DNA from 4 places in the Propionispora vibrioides genome. Region 3 is predicted to be linked to each of the others. Evidence: riboswitches for the same ligand, from Rfam matches in the RefSeq annotation. Region 3 holds a riboswitch; each other region holds the start of a gene.

Region 1 (4,346 bases), on a different contig from region 3:
CATGCTTTTCGATTATGGGATTACTGCTGCATGTTCGCCGAATGTATTGAAAAAGGGGCTGTTGGTATGGCGGTTGTCAATATTCCAGCCAGTAAAAGTCTTACTTTATCAAGTAAAATTCCTTTGAAAAATATAAAACGAAACAAAATTTTTATCGGAGGCCAGGGAAGATATGTGTATTATAGTTACCTCTTTTTTAATATAGATATGATTCCTGGCAATATTTCTTTATTAACTGCTAAGTTGGTCTTGTTTAAGACCGGTAAGTTGCAGGAAACAAGGAGGTTTGCCATTTATCCGCTGCTGCAGGAATTTTGTTCGCTAACAACCTATTTGCATAGTTGTCCCTTTGAGGTATGCCCAACGCTAAGACGAACCTTTAATGTGTCTGCAAGTGATATCGTCGTTGAAACAGATATTACCGAGTTGTTTGGTAGATGGCTTAACAATACGCTGGTGAACAGGGGAATCGCGATTATTGAGGAAAAATTTAACTTTCAAGTGACCGGACGTACTTCTTTCGGTTCAGCGTACTGTAAAGATAAAACATTGATACCCTATATAAGAGTTGTGTATAAAGAAAAAGAAGGATCGCCTTATTTTCCCATACCTAATATCGGCTATTGTGCCACCGTTATTCCTTGCCAATCATAAGCGGTCATGTATATCATTGTATTAACAATGATATTTTTTTATGGAAGGAAATACAGAAATGGAAGCAAGAACGGGCGGTACTGGCTGGGTGGGCATTGACAGTTGCAAACGAGTGGGAAAATATCGGGGCTGGGCAGTGTTTTGGCACGACTTGTCCGGCCGGTATGGTTTTGCAGATTATCCGGACATTACCAAGCTGATGACAGAGCATAATGATGCCGGCTGCCTGCTTATCGACATCCCGATTGGATTGCCGGAAAATAGTCAGCAGAATGTGGCTAGACCGGATCAGAAATTAAGGAGCAGGCTGCCGGGAAAAGCGTCCAGTGTGTTTAATACTCCCTGCCGTCAGGCCGTTTACGCCCAGGACAAGCAGACCGCCAAGGCTTGCAACCTGCAGGTGCTGCAAAAAAGTCTGTCCGAGCAGTCACTGGGATTTACGCCGAAAATTCGCGAGGTGGATCAATTCTTGCTGGAACAGCCGCAATACATTGGCCGTCTGCGGGAATCGCATCCGGAGTACGGTTTTGCTATATTAAACGGTAATAAACCGCTGGTGAGCAAGAAAACCCTCCCGGAGGGACTTAAAGAGAGAACACAGTTGCTTTCAGAGTATTTTATACAAGCCGAACAGGCTATGGCTGAAATCCAAAACCGTTATCCCAAACAATTGCTGGATGATTTTATGGATGCCATGGTATTGTCGGTTATTGGCCGGCTTGGTATGCAGTATGGTTTTTCTACTATTCCTCAACAGCCGGTAGGAGATAGTCGAGGAATTCCGATGGAGATTGTATACAGTGAGCCGCGCCTGAAGGAGAGCTAGATTGTAACAGGAAAATATGTTTTTTTGTCAAGGACAGAAGGAAAAGTGACAGCCAGTCTAGAAATGTAAAATTTATGTAGAATTTGTAAAAAAACGAAGAATTTTTTGGCAAACTTGTCGAAAGACAAGGACGCAAAGCTATGGATCTAACTATACCAAATGACGGTATAAATGATTGCCAAGCCGCAACTAGGTTTTGGCGATTTTTTTTTAATAATGGAGATTATTTGAGGCGTTAAGTGTTGAATTTAGCTTCCAAGTGCAGCTAATCTGAGTGTGCTTGCATGGAGTCAAACAAAAAGAGGAGTCTGGTTATGGAGCGAAAATATGAATTTCAATGGGAATTACTTGGTGATCTTGCTGCCGGCAGGCCTAACCTGGGGCCGATGGTTAGCACTGATGTATACAGGCTTATGCAGTTTTGTTTTCGCGATGTGCTTGAAAAACATTACGGAACGGAAATGGTCGATACTTTGTTCTATGAGTCAGGGTTGCTGGCGGGAAAACAATTCTATCAAAACGTTATTAGGGATGTAAAAGATTTCAATAGTTTTGTTCAGGCAATACAAACAGCTCTGGCAGATAAAAAAATCGGAATTCTACGGGTTGAATCGGCCGACCATGAAAACGGAAAATATGTAATGAGTATTTCCGAGGACTTGGATTGTTCCGGCTTGCCGGAATTGGATTATGAAGTATGCGTGTATGATGAAGGTTTTATAGCCGGGCTTCTGGAAGGGTTTACCGGCAAGCAGTATAGTGTTAAGGAGATTGACTGCTGGTGTACAGGCGATAGGACTTGCCGGTTCACTGCTGAAATATCCGTGAAGTGAATCTTTGGTTTTAGAGAGGGATATCCACGTGCGTAAAGAAATGGAAGAAGAAATCAATGAAATAGTGAGAGAGTTATATCAGGTGATAAAGGGAAAAGATGTGACAAACGGTGATTCTGCCTGCGCGGAAAAACATCCGGAGTTTGCCAAGCTGAAAAACGAGCTTCTCTTGCTTAGATCTTTTACTGATACACTTGCTAAAGGCGATTTGTCTTCTACAATAAACTTACGCGGATATTGGCCGGGTGCGTTAAAGGCCCTGCAGTCCAATCTGCGCCATTTGACTTGGCAAACAGGGATGGTTGCTTCCGGTGATTATAGCCAACGGGTTGATTTTATGGGAGACTTTTCCATTGCGTTTAATAGCATGGTACTTGGTTTAAAAGATGCGGCAGAAAATGAGCGAGGCTATATTGCTGAGCTTGAAAAACAGCAGGAAATCATTCGGGAAAGTGAACGAAAATATAAATTTATCGCTGAAAATACGGGGGACGTGATCTGGCTGTTGGATACCGACGGCATTATCCGATATATAAGCCCCTCGGTTGAGAAATTATTAGGGTTTGCAGCAGTTGAACTAGAGGGGAAAAATTCGCAGCAAACGACACTTACCTTTTTGTGGAGTGCTTTTCAGAAGACTACGACTGACAACATTCAATGGCACAGCAGTAAAGTACCGGTCATTGTGGAAGAGGAACAACTGCGAAAAGACCGGAAAGTGATCTGGCTTGAATCTTCCATAAGCATTGCCCGGGATCAGGCGGGGACCCATATTGGCTATATTGGTGTTACCCGTAATATTAGTGAAAGAAAAAGAAATGAGAGTCTGCTTTATCAGGCGTATGAAAGAAAAAAGAGAAGTGAGTTTTTTAATAAACTGGCTGTCCGGAATGATATAAATGATCTGGCGTTGCAGGAGTATAGTGGAAAAAACAAGCTTCATATCCCAAAAGATTTTTCTTTATTGTTTTTTGACGTAGATACTGTACCGGGAGTGTCTGATACAGCCGATAATCATTACCATAAGCAGCAGCTCGTGGATTTCCTGATTGATATATTAAATAAGAAGAATAATACGATTGCCTGGGAGACAGACATTGGTATTGTGGTCCTTAGCGATTTTGCTTCATGTCCCAACCATAAAGAACGGGAAACCGAACTGGCGGAAAGTTATGTAGCTTATATAGGTGCCTATGTCCGTAATATTCATGTTACAGTGGGAATTGGAAACTATGCAGAGGGTTGGTCAGGTTTGGCTAACCGGTTAAACAATGCGAAGACTTCGGTACGGATTGGTAAACAGGTTTGGCCGGAAAGATATATTTATCATTATGAAAATTGCGGGATTTATCAGGTGCTTGCTCCTTTTGCCGTTACTGACGGAGCAGTTGATTATGTGCATCAAATGATCGGCCCACTGCTGCCGCACCCTAACTTATTGGAGACACTGGAAAAGATTTTATCAGGTCTAAGCTTCAAGGAGATTGGTACGCAGCTATATTTGCATCATAAGACTATTCAACTCAGAAAGCAGCGGATTGAGCAAATTCTAAATATATCGCTTGATTGTTATGAGACGCGGACAGCGTTGGCTACAGCTCTCCAGTTGTTGAAGATTTTAAAACTTGGCTGAATCTTGGCAGTGATTGTATAAGATATAACGAAAGCGCCAGCGGGGAAGTGGGAGATAACAATGATTATCAGTGCCAGCCGACGGACAGACATACCGGCTTTTTACTCGGATTGGTTTGTCAATCGTTTGCGGGAAGGTTTTGTTTATGTGCGGAATCCGATGAATTATCGCCAGATATCCCACATTTCACTGAAGCCGGAAGTGGTTGACTGTATTGTTTTCTGGACCAAGAATGCTTTGCCGCTGCTTACGAAATTGCCTGTTATTGATGCTATGGGGTTTGTATATTATTTTCAGTTCACGATTACGCCTTATGATGCAAAACTGGAACGACATGTACCTGACAAATATCAAATTATCGAAGGTTTTAAACGTTTAAGTGATACCATTGGCAAAGAAC
Region 2 (4,346 bases), on a different contig from region 3:
ACGGTATCACAAGAAGGAAATGCCCTCCCGCATGAAAATGGGAGTGGCCGGCTGTCCCAACTCCTGTGCCGAAGTGTATGTAAAGGATGTCGGACTGCTGGCGACCGATGCGGGCTGGAATGTATATGTGGGCGGTAGCGCCGGCTCGCATCCCCGTCTGGCCGATTTGCTGATTGAGGACCTGACGGCGGAGGAAGCGCTGCACATAGTGGACATTATTGTGCGGTATTATCAAAAGAATGCCGATATTGAACGGGTTGGACAATTTATTGACCGGATTGGCTTAAAAAAATTCAAGGCCGATGTGCTGGCCGAATTCTACAAGGGCGTCAGCGAAACCACCGAACCGCTGGTCAGCCAGTCGGCTGCCGGAGAAAAAATCATTCCTGTGGCGGGCGGCCTGACCGAAGGGACGCTGGTACTGGGTGACAAGATCACCGCCGACAGCGTGATCAGCGATATTATCCGGGTGTATCCGCAAACGGTGCCTGTCTTCCGCTCATTTGGCATGGGCTGCCTGGGCTGTCCGTCCTCGACGGGGGAAGCGGTCCAGAAGGCGGCGGAAATCCATGGGATCAAGGTGGATGAAATTCTGGCGGCACTGAACAAGGTCATATAGTCTTTTTTACTACATTTATTACAGCAGGAGGAATACAGATGAGTGCATTTTTAGGACATATTCACTATTGGCTATACAATAAGATCCGCTTGGTTATCAACCGGGAGGAACTGGTCTTTGCCAAAGCCCAGGAAAGCTGCGGTGATACGGCAGAAGAACTGCGGGACCAGGTGTGGCAGACTTACGGGCAGCCGCTGCCTGATGCCGATCTGGGTGATTTGATTGAGCACGGCAATATTCATGGCTGGCTACAGCGGCAGATCAATCTGGCCGAATCGAGAGAAGCCGCCTTAATCAAGGAGTTGCTTGAGGTTTGCGGCGGTGACGCCGAGACGGTGATTCTCCGGGCTTTTGCCGAACATGGCGAGAGCTGCGGCCGTCATGCCGCCGAACAAAATAAATATGAAACCGACCGGGCCGACGGCATCTATCAGGCGCTGAATGATTACCTGCTGAACGGCATGCCCTGCGATCAGGCCGATGTCATGGTTGCGAGCAGCGCTGATCAGGTTATCTGGGAGAGCGGCACCTGTCTGCAGGAGCCTAACTGGAAACGGGTCGGCATCAGCGCAAAACCCATGAAAAAGTTATATCAGGAATGGACCCAAAACTTTGTCCGGGCCATGAACCCAGCCATGGAATACAGCCAGACTGCCGATACCGCTCAGGGCGGCGCCGTTAACCGCTACGAGATTAAACGGGTTTGATGGGCGACCTGGTGTCTTGTAACCCCTGAGACTAAATTGGCTGGCACGGAATTTTTCCAAGACTAGGGGAGTGACACGTTCATATTTCAACTAAAGGACGCAGGATACATTTTCATCTGCAAGGCGGAGGAGTGAGGCATAGCGCGGTTCCTACGCCGATTGACGACAACGACACAGATGGAAATGTAGACAAGTAATTTAGCGAAATGTGAATGGGCCACTACACTAGGGGAGTATGCTGACTGACGACAACGCAGTATTGTGGAAAATCTACCGCAAGAATAGTGCAGAATCAGGGTTACAAGGGACTAAAAAAGAATCGCTGAAACAGGAAAACAGCCACCAGGCTGTTTTTTTATGATTATTATGCAGTCTGTTGGGCGTGCACAAAATAATTCCGATGATTCCTTCCAAGATACGGATAAAACGAGTATAATAAAACATAGAAAGCGTAGATAATTGGCAAAAGAGAAATCTTTTTGTCGAATCACCGGCAGTAGGAGTCGGATTGCTTACTTTTTCTGGTGATTGTTCAGGCGGTGTCCGAAGTAAGCAGTTATGAAGTGATCATATAGATAACCTTATAAGCATTCTTTAGCAAACCTTTTTAAAGGAAGGGACGCAAAGCCATGGGTCTAAGGATGTAAATCTATGATAGCCAGGTTGCATAACGCACCGGCTTTTTTTGTTTTTTTACCAGCCGCGAGGGAAGCTTGTTCCCCATATGATAAGGAGATGGAAACATTGGCTGTAGGAAAATGTTCTTGTGGCAGCAAGCAGTATGAAGAGGTTGACATAACGCCGGCGGGGGCCCAGGAGAAGAGATCGTTCACCCGTTGCAAGCGCTGCGGCTTAGTTGTGGCGGGACAGGGAAACTGGCCGGAGGAAGAGGAGACCGGGCTGGTAAGCCATTGGGCAAGAGTCCTGCGGGATGGTATGGGCTCTATCCTGCGGGCATGATCGCCCGGATTTGGACAAGGGGACGGTTCAGGCGATTCTCATGAACTGCTGCAGAAATCAGTGGCCAGGGCAGCTTTGCCAGTGGGCAGGCTGAGTCTTAGTGTAGCAGGAAAACGGCAGCAAACAGGGAACTATTACTAGTGGTCCATTAACATGGGCCATGCTGTTAGTTTGAAAACATACCTGAAGCAAACGGATACTTAGCCTGTCTGTTTGTGCCGGACTTTTCCGGTCCGGCTGTGGTGGGGGCTGAATCAGCGGTTCCCCGGGAAAATCAAAGGAGATGGATAGCTTGGATATGCCTGCGATAATACAGGATGCGTTCAGCAGCGGTTTCTCGCTGCCGTCGGCGGCCAGCGCGGTGCCGGACATGACGCAGACAGTTGCTACAATAAAGGAAGTATGGGATGCACAAACTTTTTCCGACCTGGTCAGCGGACAGGTCCACGTACCGGATGATGTGATCAATCAGGCGCTGGCCTCAATGCTGGAGCCCGGCGGACCGGTTACGGAAATGAAGGTTACCTCGCTAAAAAACCACCAGCTTAGAATTGAAGCGAAGACGGCCAAGGAAGGGCGGGTCGTGCTGGTCTGCACGGTGGAGCAATTAGTACATAATCAGGATCAGTCGTTGCTAACACTGAAGGTAACCGATAAAAAGCTGCCGGACAAGCCTTTCGTGTCATGGATTTTTTCCCGGGTCAGTCTGGCGATGGTGAGCAAGGTTGTGGGACACCTGGATCCCTCTTACGGGTTAGATGTCAATATTCATGGGAATACTGTCACCATTGATTTTCGTCAGGCGCTATACAATTCCCGGCTTGGCAATTTGGAACTGTTCGGTTACCGGCCGGTGGATTATCTTACCGTGTATTCGCTTACGCCGCAGGACGGCTTTTCCGATATCAGCACTAACCTTGCGTTGCCGGAGCAGATAAAAACAATGATTAAAAATGTTTGGTTATAGGATGTGCTTTTAAATGAACGGAATGATTTATGGCACAAAAAGCGCTGTCAGGGGTCGTTTCGGATCGTTTACAAACACACCCTAAGACGGGAGGACAACCTGGTATGAAAAAAGTATTAACCATTGCCGGCTCGGATAGCAGCGGCGGCGCCGGCATCCAGGCCGACTTAAAAGCCTTTTCCGCGCAGGGCGTGTTCGGCATGAGTGTCATCACTGCCGTAACAGCGCAAAATACGCAGGGCGTACTGGCGGTGCAGGACATTGAGCCGGAAATCATCGCCAAGCAGATTGAAGCGATTTTCGAAGATATTGAGGTGGATGCCGTTAAAATAGGCATGGTTTCCCGGCCTGTCACCATCCATACCATTGCCGCCAAGCTGCGTCAGTACCAGGCGGTCAACGTGGTGGTCGACCCGGTCATGGTATCCAAAAGCGGCTATCATTTGCTGCAGCCGGAAGCCGAAGCAGCCCTGGTGCAGGAACTGCTGCCCCTGGCGGCACTGGTTACACCCAACATTCCCGAGGCGGAAGTGATTGCCGGGATGACTATTCATAATCTGACGGATATGGAGGAAGCCGCCCGGCGGATACACCGGCTGGGGGCGGCCTGCGTCCTGGTGAAGGGCGGTCATCTGCCGGATGACGCCACCGATATCCTGTACGACGGCAGTCACTTCGAATATTTGGCGGCCAAACGGATTGCCACCAAGAATACCCACGGCACCGGTTGTACATTATCTTCAGCGATTGCCGCCAATCTGGGCAAGGGCTGCACGGTGACCGAAGCGGTGAAACGGGCCAAGGCGTATATTACTATAGCCATTGAACATTCGCTGGCTATTGGCAAAGGGGTAGGGCCGACCCATCATTTTTACGAGTTATACCGGAAGGCGGGGCTGGAATGAACGCCATTGACTATTCTTTGTATCTGGTGACTGACCGCCGGCTGGTCGGCGGGAAGGACTTTTATCGGAGTTTGGAAGAAGCCCTGGCCGGTGGGGTAACGCTGCTGCAGCTTAGGGAAAAGGAAGCCTCGTCGGCCGAATTTTACCAGATTGCGCTTAAGGTCAAGGAAATCTGCGGCCGTTACGAC
Region 3 (4,346 bases):
GCCGCAGAAACAGTTTGGGCTATTTCAGGATTTTACCGAAACAGCCAGACATAAAAAAACGGCTAGAGGCACAATGCGAATAAGGCAGTGGGTACCTAGTGTCTTGGCAAAGTTATGAATTAGAATTATACAGTATAGATTTTTCTGCAATGCAAGGCGGAGGAGGCGCGCATATCGGCCATATGTAAGCCGACGACAACGCAGCAGTACGGAAAAAGATAGGCTGTATAGACTAAGATTTAACCTGGTCAAGACACTAGGTCTGCAGCAAATGCGGTTTCGGTTCACCGATAAAATAGCCTTGTACTTCATCCAATCCCATATCTTTAACCGTATGGTAGATGGTTTCACAGCAGACAAATTCCGCAATGACTTTGATATTCAGTTTGCGGGCAAGATAGACGATGCTTTCCACCACCGCCAGTACCGACGGATTGTCCGCAATCTCCTTTACCAGTGACCCGTCAACTTTGATATAATCGGCGCCCATCGTAAAAATATGGGCAAAATTGGAATAGCCGCTGCCAAAATCATCAATAGCAATCTTGGCATGATATCGTTTGACTGCAGTGATGAACCGCAGCAGTTCCTCGGGGTTTTCAAATTCCTCCGATTCGACAAATTCAAAAGTGACCCGGCCAGCCAATCCCGAACCGGCCAACAACCGAAGTATCCGCTGCGTTACCTTGCAGTCTGCAATATCGGCTGCGCTCAAATTAATCGAAAACTCAACATCCTTGTCCTGAAAATAGGCAAAGCATTTTTCCAAAATAACTTCTGTTAGCCGGGGATATATTTTAGTTTTTTTAATCACCGGCAGAAAACAGCCGGGAGAAATAATCTCTCCCTGCCGGGACAGCATGCGCACTAAGGCCTCATACTTGGTAACCCGGCCGGTGCAAAGGTCCAAAATCGGCTGATAATAAAGCAAAATGCGGTCCTCTTCAATGGCTTCCTGCACTTCCTGCACCCAGTATAAATTATGGTGATAACTGTCTTTTACCGGCAGGTCGTCACCATATACCTGGACCTTAAGGTGACGCTGGCGGGCATACCGAAGGGCCATTTGCGCCTTTTCCAGCGGACTTTCGGCAGTGAAGGACAGGCCAATGCTCACAAAAACAGGATGCAGTTGTCCATGGATTGAAAACTTGGTTTGTTCAATACAGTCATACATGTCCAGAATATTTCTTTTAAACAGGTTTGGCTCCACACTGTCAGCCAACAGGGCATATTCGTCACCGGACAGCCGGTATACCTCATAACCGCAACGGCCCGCTTCCTGCAGGATGCAGGCGGCTACATCGCGCAGCACCTTATCACCTGCCTGACAGCCGTAAAATTCATTAATAGCCCGGAAATTTTCAATATTGATAATCGCCACACAAGGTTTTTGCTTTACTTTAATATCTTCCAGAAACCGGAACCGGTTAGGCATGGCGGTCAGATGATCGGTATAAGCCATGGTCAGCAATTCGGCGTTCTTCTGCTGCAACGACTGGAGCAGCCGCTTATTTTCCAAAAAGGAAAACACCTGGCGGACGCTGATCAGCAGCAGGCAAATGAACAACCCGACAGCCACGCTGACAAACTCCTCCAGCTTTACCAGCAGCAGCAGGAACAGTCCGGCCACAACGCCATAGGAAAGGCAAAGCCACATGGTGTCGGGATTATATTCTAAGTTGCCTTCCTGCCCAATCGCATACTCGCCCTGCCGGAACGACACTGCCAAGGCAATCAGCAGATTGGCCATACCCCAGAGCATGTGATACCAGGTGCCGGCAGAATTAACCTCCATCAAAGAGCCGTATAAAAAAGCCGTATCGGCAATAAAGAAAAAAATAATACTCCCCAAAAAACAATGCAGCATAGGCCGGTTGAACCGTTTAAACTGAAGATAAAATCTGGCGATCCCGAACAGCAAGCCTAAATCCATAACAGGATATGCCAGAAAAAGCATATTAGTCAAGGCCTGTTCATTGGGAAAAGCAAAATACATCCGGATATAGTCCCAGCTTACCGCAAAAACAACAACCAGGAGCAACGTAATATCAAACAGCGCCTTAAAGCAAAAGCAGGCTCCCCGGCGCTGCCAAAGCAGGGAGACATAAGCTGCCAACGTCAAAAGTGAACTTGTCACATAAAATAAATTATCCCAGCTTTGAAGAGGAAAATCGATCTGTAACGCAATCCGGTAATACCCTCCCAGAAGAATACCACCGGCTGAACTGCTAATTCCCAGGAACAACAACAGCCAAAACAGCGAATCTTCCCTGACCTTCCGGTAGGTTTGAAATAAAAGCCCGCTTGTAACCGCCACACTGGCGAAAACCAAAGCACCGCAACCTGCCAGGCGCAGGCTTCCTGCTTCAGCCCAGCCAACGCTCCAAGCAAAAAACAAAACGATATAAGCAGCCATAAACAAGAAAACCCATCTTCCTCTGGCCTGCCCCATTTGTTGTAAGAAAAAAAACAGCTTGCCTTTGTTCACTTTCGCTCCTCCGTATTGCCACCACCTTAGAATTATGCACGACCTAATCCTCACAAAAACATAAAAGGCCAGGGGTCGCCTGGCCTACTAAACCGTTTTGATAGAAAACAGGCAACCTGGCAATCATAGATGCATACATCCTTAGACCCATGGCTTTGTGTCCTTACCTTTCGATAAGTTTACCCAATATTTTTTTAGATCCCTATAACATATTACATATTTTTACCAAACTCGTCAATAACTATCTGCTTTGTTAGTTATTCTCCAATTTTAGCAAGCCTGTTTTCAGTCATAAAAAAAAACGCCTTGCCAGGCGTTTTTTCACCGGTCGGACTCACGCAAGAGCTGGTCCAGCTCGTCCTGCGTGCAGGCTGCCGGCAACGGACCAAACTCGCGATTGCACTGTACGCATTTAAACACAACCAAGTCCACCGTCACAGCCTGTTTGACCAGTTCACTGTCACAATGGGGGCAGATGGCTTTCAACTGAGACATGGATTATCCCTCCTTGTATTTTCCTACACCAACAGCACTGTTTCCCGTTCCTGGTTATGGGGCAAACGATCGGCCAATTCCCGCTGTTTCGCATCATTAAACTTATCCACTGTGCTGAGATAACCGGTAATCCGGCGCGTTCTTTTGATCGGCGATTGCTCAAAAGACTGAATGACCACATCATTCCCTTCCAGGCAAAGAATAACACGGCCCAAAGTCTTGCCCGTCTTTTGCCAAATAGCCATTTCCTCAGCCACATAGGCCTGTACTTCTTTTTCCGGCAAAGCCTCAGGGTTTTCCACCAATACATTCCTGATTAGCATGACAATCCTCTCCATAAGATTACTTTTATTGATTGTTTCGCCTTAAACAGCCATTTTCCTGCAAAAAACACAAGATATAGTATTTATTTTTTTATCAGTTACAATATATCGCGAAAAAATCAGTTTCCCGTTTTCCCTGGCTGTCATGCCGGTTATATTCCAAGAAAGTTCCGATTTGCTATGTTAACGTAACCGAAAAAAACACAGCCGGCAAAGCCGGCCGTCTATACTATCTTTTTTCCATTATCAAACGGGCTGTTCCAAAATATAGCGCCGGATGGCATGAGCCACACCGTTCTCATCATTGGAGCGGGCGACAAATTTAGCTGCCTGTTTGGCGGCAGCCTCCCCGTTGGCCATCGCAATAGGCAAGCCGGCCAACTCGAACATACTGACATCATTGTAGTTATCACCAAAAACGGCAGTCTGTGCCAATTGTAGCCGTCCCTGCTGCGCCAAAAACCGCAGCGCTTCTCCCTTGGAGACACCACTGGCCATAACGTCCAGGGAACCTTTCATCGATTGCACAATATACAAATCTCCCTGCTTATTGTGAATGGTCGTAATCCGCTCCGCCAAGGCAGCATCGACATCCCAGACAAAAAATTTTATGATCCGATCGGGCAATTCCTCTGCCCGGGTAATTTCAATCATCGGCACCTGAAACTCCGGCTCTTTTTCCTGGTTGAACCGGAAATATAGCTGGGCCCGTTTGCTGCCGCGGTTATAATAAATATGCTCGTCCGAATACATAAGGGCGTCAACGCCGTTGTCCAAAAAATCAGCCGCCAAGGCCAGTACGGTTTCCCGGCGAATTTCCTTGCTGAACAACGTTTGTCTCGTTCCCACATGCCGGATAAGACCACCGTTGCAGCAAATTACCGGTCCGCCCAGGTTGAGCTTAGCCACCAGCTCTTTAATAAACAGCGGGCTTCGGCCGGTAGATAAAATAAGTTCGACCCCGGCCTCCTGCATTTGACGTACGGCCAGCATAGTTTCTTCCGTCAAATGATTCGCCGAGTTCATCAGCGTACCGT
Region 4 (4,346 bases), on a different contig from region 3:
ATATTGCAGTAATAGTTGCTTTGCCATTACTATTTTTAGCGGTAAAGTTTAAGCTTTCAACTTGCCCGGGAGCAATGATAAATTCATTAGCAATTAAAGCGTGTTGTATTGTATCCAATTTTATTTCACGGCTATTAGATGCGACAGTGTATTGCAAGGTTGATCCTAATGCTTTAACTTTACTAGCATACCGAAGTTCGTTGGTAATTGCTGCGGAAACCTCTCGGTTATATGTGGCCGCATCAAGTCTACTAGAAGAAGTGTTATATATTTGATTTGAGGTAAACATGATTCCAAATATCCCTGCACCGATAATTGATAGAATTGCTATTCCGACAAGTAATTCGACTATGGTTAACCCTTTTTCGTTTTTTCCCATTTTCATGGTTTTAAATAATAGTAGTTTGTTATAGTCATGTTATTCGCTCCCCAAGATACGGTTATATTAACAGATAATAAATTAGCGTTTCCTGCAACTGGTGCCGGTGTCGAGACACTAACAGTATAAGTCATATTTCCAGTTGTTATTTTATCGGGTATATTGATGGTAAAGCTGTTTGTACCATCATTCACTCGTAATGCCTCGGCTGCTTGTTGTGCTATACGTAAAGCACCGTTATAGTTTTCAACGTATGATGATGCACGTACAGAATGTTGAAAGGCGAAGCCTATAGAGAGCAATGCCACTGATAGTATTAAACACCCAATTAAAATATCAATTAACAAGGAGCCCCTTTGATTTTTCATATTTTTTCCCTCAATGTAAAATGGAGAATAGCTTAAATATTATATTAATATGTATAATAATATAATAGTCTTCCGGATTATTATACCAGATAATACAAATATTGAGCATTGTTTTTCTAAACATTTAACGATTAATTTTTTAGTTGCCTAACTTTGTTTCTTAATTTTAATGAATTATCTTTAGCAGCTATCAAAAATTTACGAAATAACTTCCCTGTTTGTGGTCAATGGCTAAGTAGTAGCCATATGATAGAATTGTTATAATTAATACAAATTGATTAAAAATAATGGTTCTTAGCCACAAAAATATTACAATTGACAAATTACAGCAAAATTAGTGGTTGACAAAAAAGGTAAAATAAATAATGATTATAAATGAAAGTTTTTTACAATATATGCGTACATTTTGTATGGAAGCGATGAATATTGGTTTGTATCTGGACGCTTGAACCAATAGGAGTGAGTAGCGTAACCCCCCATCTGAATATTTTCAGATGGGTTTCTGTTTTTTGTAGAGAAATTTATTAGATTATTCTAGAATGGAAAATCAATTTCTCTTAAAAGGCACTAGATATAGAAAATTAGATGTATTTTTATACTTTATACTAAAAGGACGGTGCGATCTTTTTGAAGATTAAACAAGATATGTCATCTTTGTCGTCGAAGCTTATCGCAATTATAGCCATAGGTGTGACGGCACTAGCTGTCTATATATATGTCGCGCCGGATCATACTGGCGAATCGGTTCCTCAACCAGTTCTTGCCGACAAAAGCGTTCAAGTGAAAAAGGCGGTTGTAGTCAAAAACGTTAATGTAACCATTCCTGCCGTTGAAAAAAAACAGGAGGCAGTTCGCAATCCCTTCGCTGTTCCACCGGAATATTTAAATAACCAGGCCAAAAGCACGGATGGTAAAGAACCACCAGAGCAGCAGCTATCGCCGGGATCAGGGCAGATGTCTTCTTTCGATGATGGACATGGGGCAGCAAAAGCGGCAACTGAAGTTCCTAAAATCAGTGTTACAGGTATTGTAAGCAGTGATGACGGGCAACAATTGGCTGTTATCAATGACGGCAAACAGTCCAGAGCCTATCGTCTAGGAGAATGGATCGGCCTTTATCGAGTTAAAGGAATCGCGTCAGATATAGTGTCGCTAACCGGCCCGGCCGGAGAGATCATTCTACCTATCACTGACAATATAAAATCGGAAAAAGGCATAGCAAAAGAAAGGACAGGTAGTGGCAATGACCCAATACATAACATGGCGCAATAAGGTAATCGCTGTAATTACGATAATTGTAATTCATATCTTTGTCGTTTCTCCATTATGCTTTGCTAATCCGGGTTCGATCAGCTTAAATTTTATTCAGGAGGATATCCGGATTGTCTTACATACGTTATCGCTGTTAAGCGGTGTTAATATGATTATTGACGAATCGGCAGCCAAAGATTCGCCGACCATTACGGTCCGAATGGAAAATGTTTCGCTGGACACGGCGATTGATTTAATTGCCCAGGCCAAAGGACTTACATATCATAAAGTGGATAACACCATCATTTTTGAACGGGCTGATGTGGCCGATTCTGCGGTAATTAAATTGCAATATGTTACGGCACCGGATATGAAAGATACTATTACGTCAGCGGCAGAAGGGTTAAAAGTAAAGGTAGAGACCGATATTCCTTCCAATTCCCTGCTGGTTACCGGTTCCTCGCTTGGGATTTCCCGAATAAAGCAAATCGTTGGTGAACTGGATAAACGGTTGCAGCAGGTAGAGCTGGAAGCCAAGGTAGTTGCTATTAGTAAATCAGCAACTAAGGATTTAGGGATTAGCTGGACTTGGGATGAGACGCCGAAGAGTGTGGAATACGATCCTCCTACCTATAGCTATGATTCTGATACAGGTAAATATGTTATGACTGATCAGGGGACAATTACTCGTCATGCAAGTTCTAGTGTAGGTGGTGGTTATCCGGGAATTATTCAGTTCGGTTCATCACCTATAAACGGGTTGCCTTATGAATTTTATTATTCAGCTAAAATCAATGCTCTTGTAAGCAAAGGGAATGCAAAGATTCTGTCTCAGCCTAAGGTTATTACTGTGAACGGTAAACAGGCCCGTATATTAATAGGAGACCGGATTCCGGTGCAGACTAATACTGTGGCCAATGGGACAACTTCTACTTCTACAACCTATATTGATACAGGGATAAAGTTAACTTATACTCCGGTAGTAGGGGCTGACGGGCAAATAACCGCCAATGTGCGGACTGAAGTTAGTACGCCGCAGCTGGTTTCTGATATCAAGCAATATCAAATTACGACAAGGGAAGCCGAAACCAATGTGCGAATGAAGGACGGAGAAACTATGGTGATTGGCGGTTTGATTGGCAGTCAGGAGTCAAAGACTATTACGAAAGTTCCTTTCTTAGGTGATTTACCCATATTGGGTTCACTGTTTAAAAGTGTAAGCAATACGGGCAGCGAATCGGAAATTGTCATATTCTTAACGGCTCATGTTCTTCAATAAAGGCTAAATTGCTTTTAGTAGGGGGTATTTGACGATTCTTTTTTATAAACTTTTTTGTCCTGATCTCTATGTAAAATCCCTCCAGGAGATTCCTTGGGCGGGTATTTCGCAAAAGAACATTAAAGGTTTACTTTTTGATTTGGACAATACGCTTCTTCCCTGGGGAGGTTGTCAAATTCCCGGTGAAATCAGCAACTGGCTGCAATGCGCAAAAGAGAAGGGGTTACAACTATGCCTGGTTTCCAACAGCTATGAAAAGCGGGTAGCTGGAATTGCCCGAAGCCTTAATATTGATTATATATCCTGGGCACGTAAACCGGCTAACTACGGTTTTGCCAAAGCTATCCGTAACATGGGTTTAGTACCGCAAGAAGTAGCCGTTATTGGTGACCAGATCTTTACAGATATTTATGGTGGGAATCGGCTAGGTTGCTATACGATCCTGGTTGTTCCTTTGAGTAGCCATGAATTGCCTATTACTAAGCTGGTACGAATGTTAGAACGCAGGTTATTGGTAAAATTGGAACAAAGAGGATTGTTGATAAAGTTAAATAAATAACAAAACAGATGACTATGTGCAAGGATTGAGGAACTCGTTATGATAACAGGGAAAACAAAAAAGATTGGAATCATCGGCTGGCCGGTAGGACATTCTCAGTCACCGGCAATACAAAATGCCGCTTTTAAAGCGGCCGGGTTGGATTATGTGTATGTTCCACTACCCGTTGAACCTGAGCATTTGGAAGCTGCGGTTGAGGGATTGAAGGCGCTGGATTTTGCCGGAGTCAATGTTACCATACCGCATAAAGTGGATATTATGAAATATTTGGATAAGCTTGATGAGAGTGCGACGAAAATCGGCGCGGTTAATACGCTCGTCATTCGCGAAGGAGTTTGCATCGGTTATAATACCGATGGCGACGGTTTTATTAAAGCTCTTTTGGCGAAGGGTGTAAACCCTTCGGGAAAAAAAGTAGTAATCCTGGGGGCGGGGGGAGCGGCCCGGGCTGTGGTTTGTGGCTTGTTGCAGCAAGCTGTGACGTCAATTACAATATGTGCTCGCGACCAG

The links. A riboswitch is a leader RNA that binds a small molecule or an ion and turns the genes downstream of it on or off. The one in region 3 is predicted to bind cyclic di-GMP.
Region 1: linked by a shared signal. The riboswitch ahead of BMW43_RS16395 (V4R domain-containing protein) and the one ahead of BMW43_RS09835 (bifunctional diguanylate cyclase/phosphodiesterase) in region 3 are both predicted to bind cyclic di-GMP.
Region 2: linked by a shared signal. The riboswitch ahead of BMW43_RS15195 (hypothetical protein) and the one ahead of BMW43_RS09835 (bifunctional diguanylate cyclase/phosphodiesterase) in region 3 are both predicted to bind cyclic di-GMP.
Region 4: linked by a shared signal. The riboswitch ahead of BMW43_RS01445 (hypothetical protein) and the one ahead of BMW43_RS09835 (bifunctional diguanylate cyclase/phosphodiesterase) in region 3 are both predicted to bind cyclic di-GMP.

The regions. Positions count from the first base shown of each region.
Region 1 is NZ_FODY01000024.1:63,212-67,557, forward strand. It holds gene BMW43_RS16385 (DNRLRE domain-containing protein) at 67-654, shown strand; gene BMW43_RS16390 (DUF429 domain-containing protein) at 713-1,480, shown strand; cyclic di-GMP riboswitch class I at 1,578-1,671, shown strand; gene BMW43_RS16395 (V4R domain-containing protein) at 1,795-2,313, shown strand; gene BMW43_RS16400 (PAS domain S-box protein) at 2,342-3,946, shown strand; gene BMW43_RS16405 (DUF1848 domain-containing protein) at 4,007-4,346, shown strand, end outside.
Region 2 is NZ_FODY01000021.1:36,835-41,180, forward strand. It holds gene BMW43_RS15185 (ferredoxin-like domain-containing protein) at 1-619, shown strand, start outside; gene BMW43_RS15190 (hypothetical protein) at 658-1,326, shown strand; cyclic di-GMP riboswitch class I at 1,913-1,997, shown strand; gene BMW43_RS15195 (hypothetical protein) at 2,071-2,286, shown strand; gene BMW43_RS15200 (hypothetical protein) at 2,585-3,253, shown strand; gene thiD (bifunctional hydroxymethylpyrimidine kinase/phosphomethylpyrimidine kinase) at 3,358-4,158, shown strand; gene thiE (thiamine phosphate synthase) at 4,155-4,346, shown strand, end outside.
Region 3 is NZ_FODY01000010.1:35,201-39,546, reverse strand. It holds gene BMW43_RS09835 (bifunctional diguanylate cyclase/phosphodiesterase) at 257-2,491, opposite strand; cyclic di-GMP riboswitch class I at 2,599-2,685, opposite strand; gene BMW43_RS21125 (hypothetical protein) at 2,813-2,986, opposite strand; gene nrdD (anaerobic ribonucleoside-triphosphate reductase) at 3,010-3,309, opposite strand; gene BMW43_RS09825 (HAD family hydrolase) at 3,556-4,346, opposite strand, start outside.
Region 4 is NZ_FODY01000001.1:269,665-274,010, reverse strand. It holds gene BMW43_RS01455 (PilW family protein) at 1-379, opposite strand, end outside; gene BMW43_RS01450 (type IV pilus modification PilV family protein) at 382-747, opposite strand; cyclic di-GMP riboswitch class II at 1,151-1,233, shown strand; gene BMW43_RS01445 (hypothetical protein) at 1,375-2,019, shown strand; gene BMW43_RS01440 (secretin GspD/PilQ domain-containing protein) at 1,991-3,277, shown strand; gene BMW43_RS01435 (YqeG family HAD IIIA-type phosphatase) at 3,306-3,836, shown strand; gene BMW43_RS01430 (shikimate dehydrogenase) at 3,876-4,346, shown strand, end outside.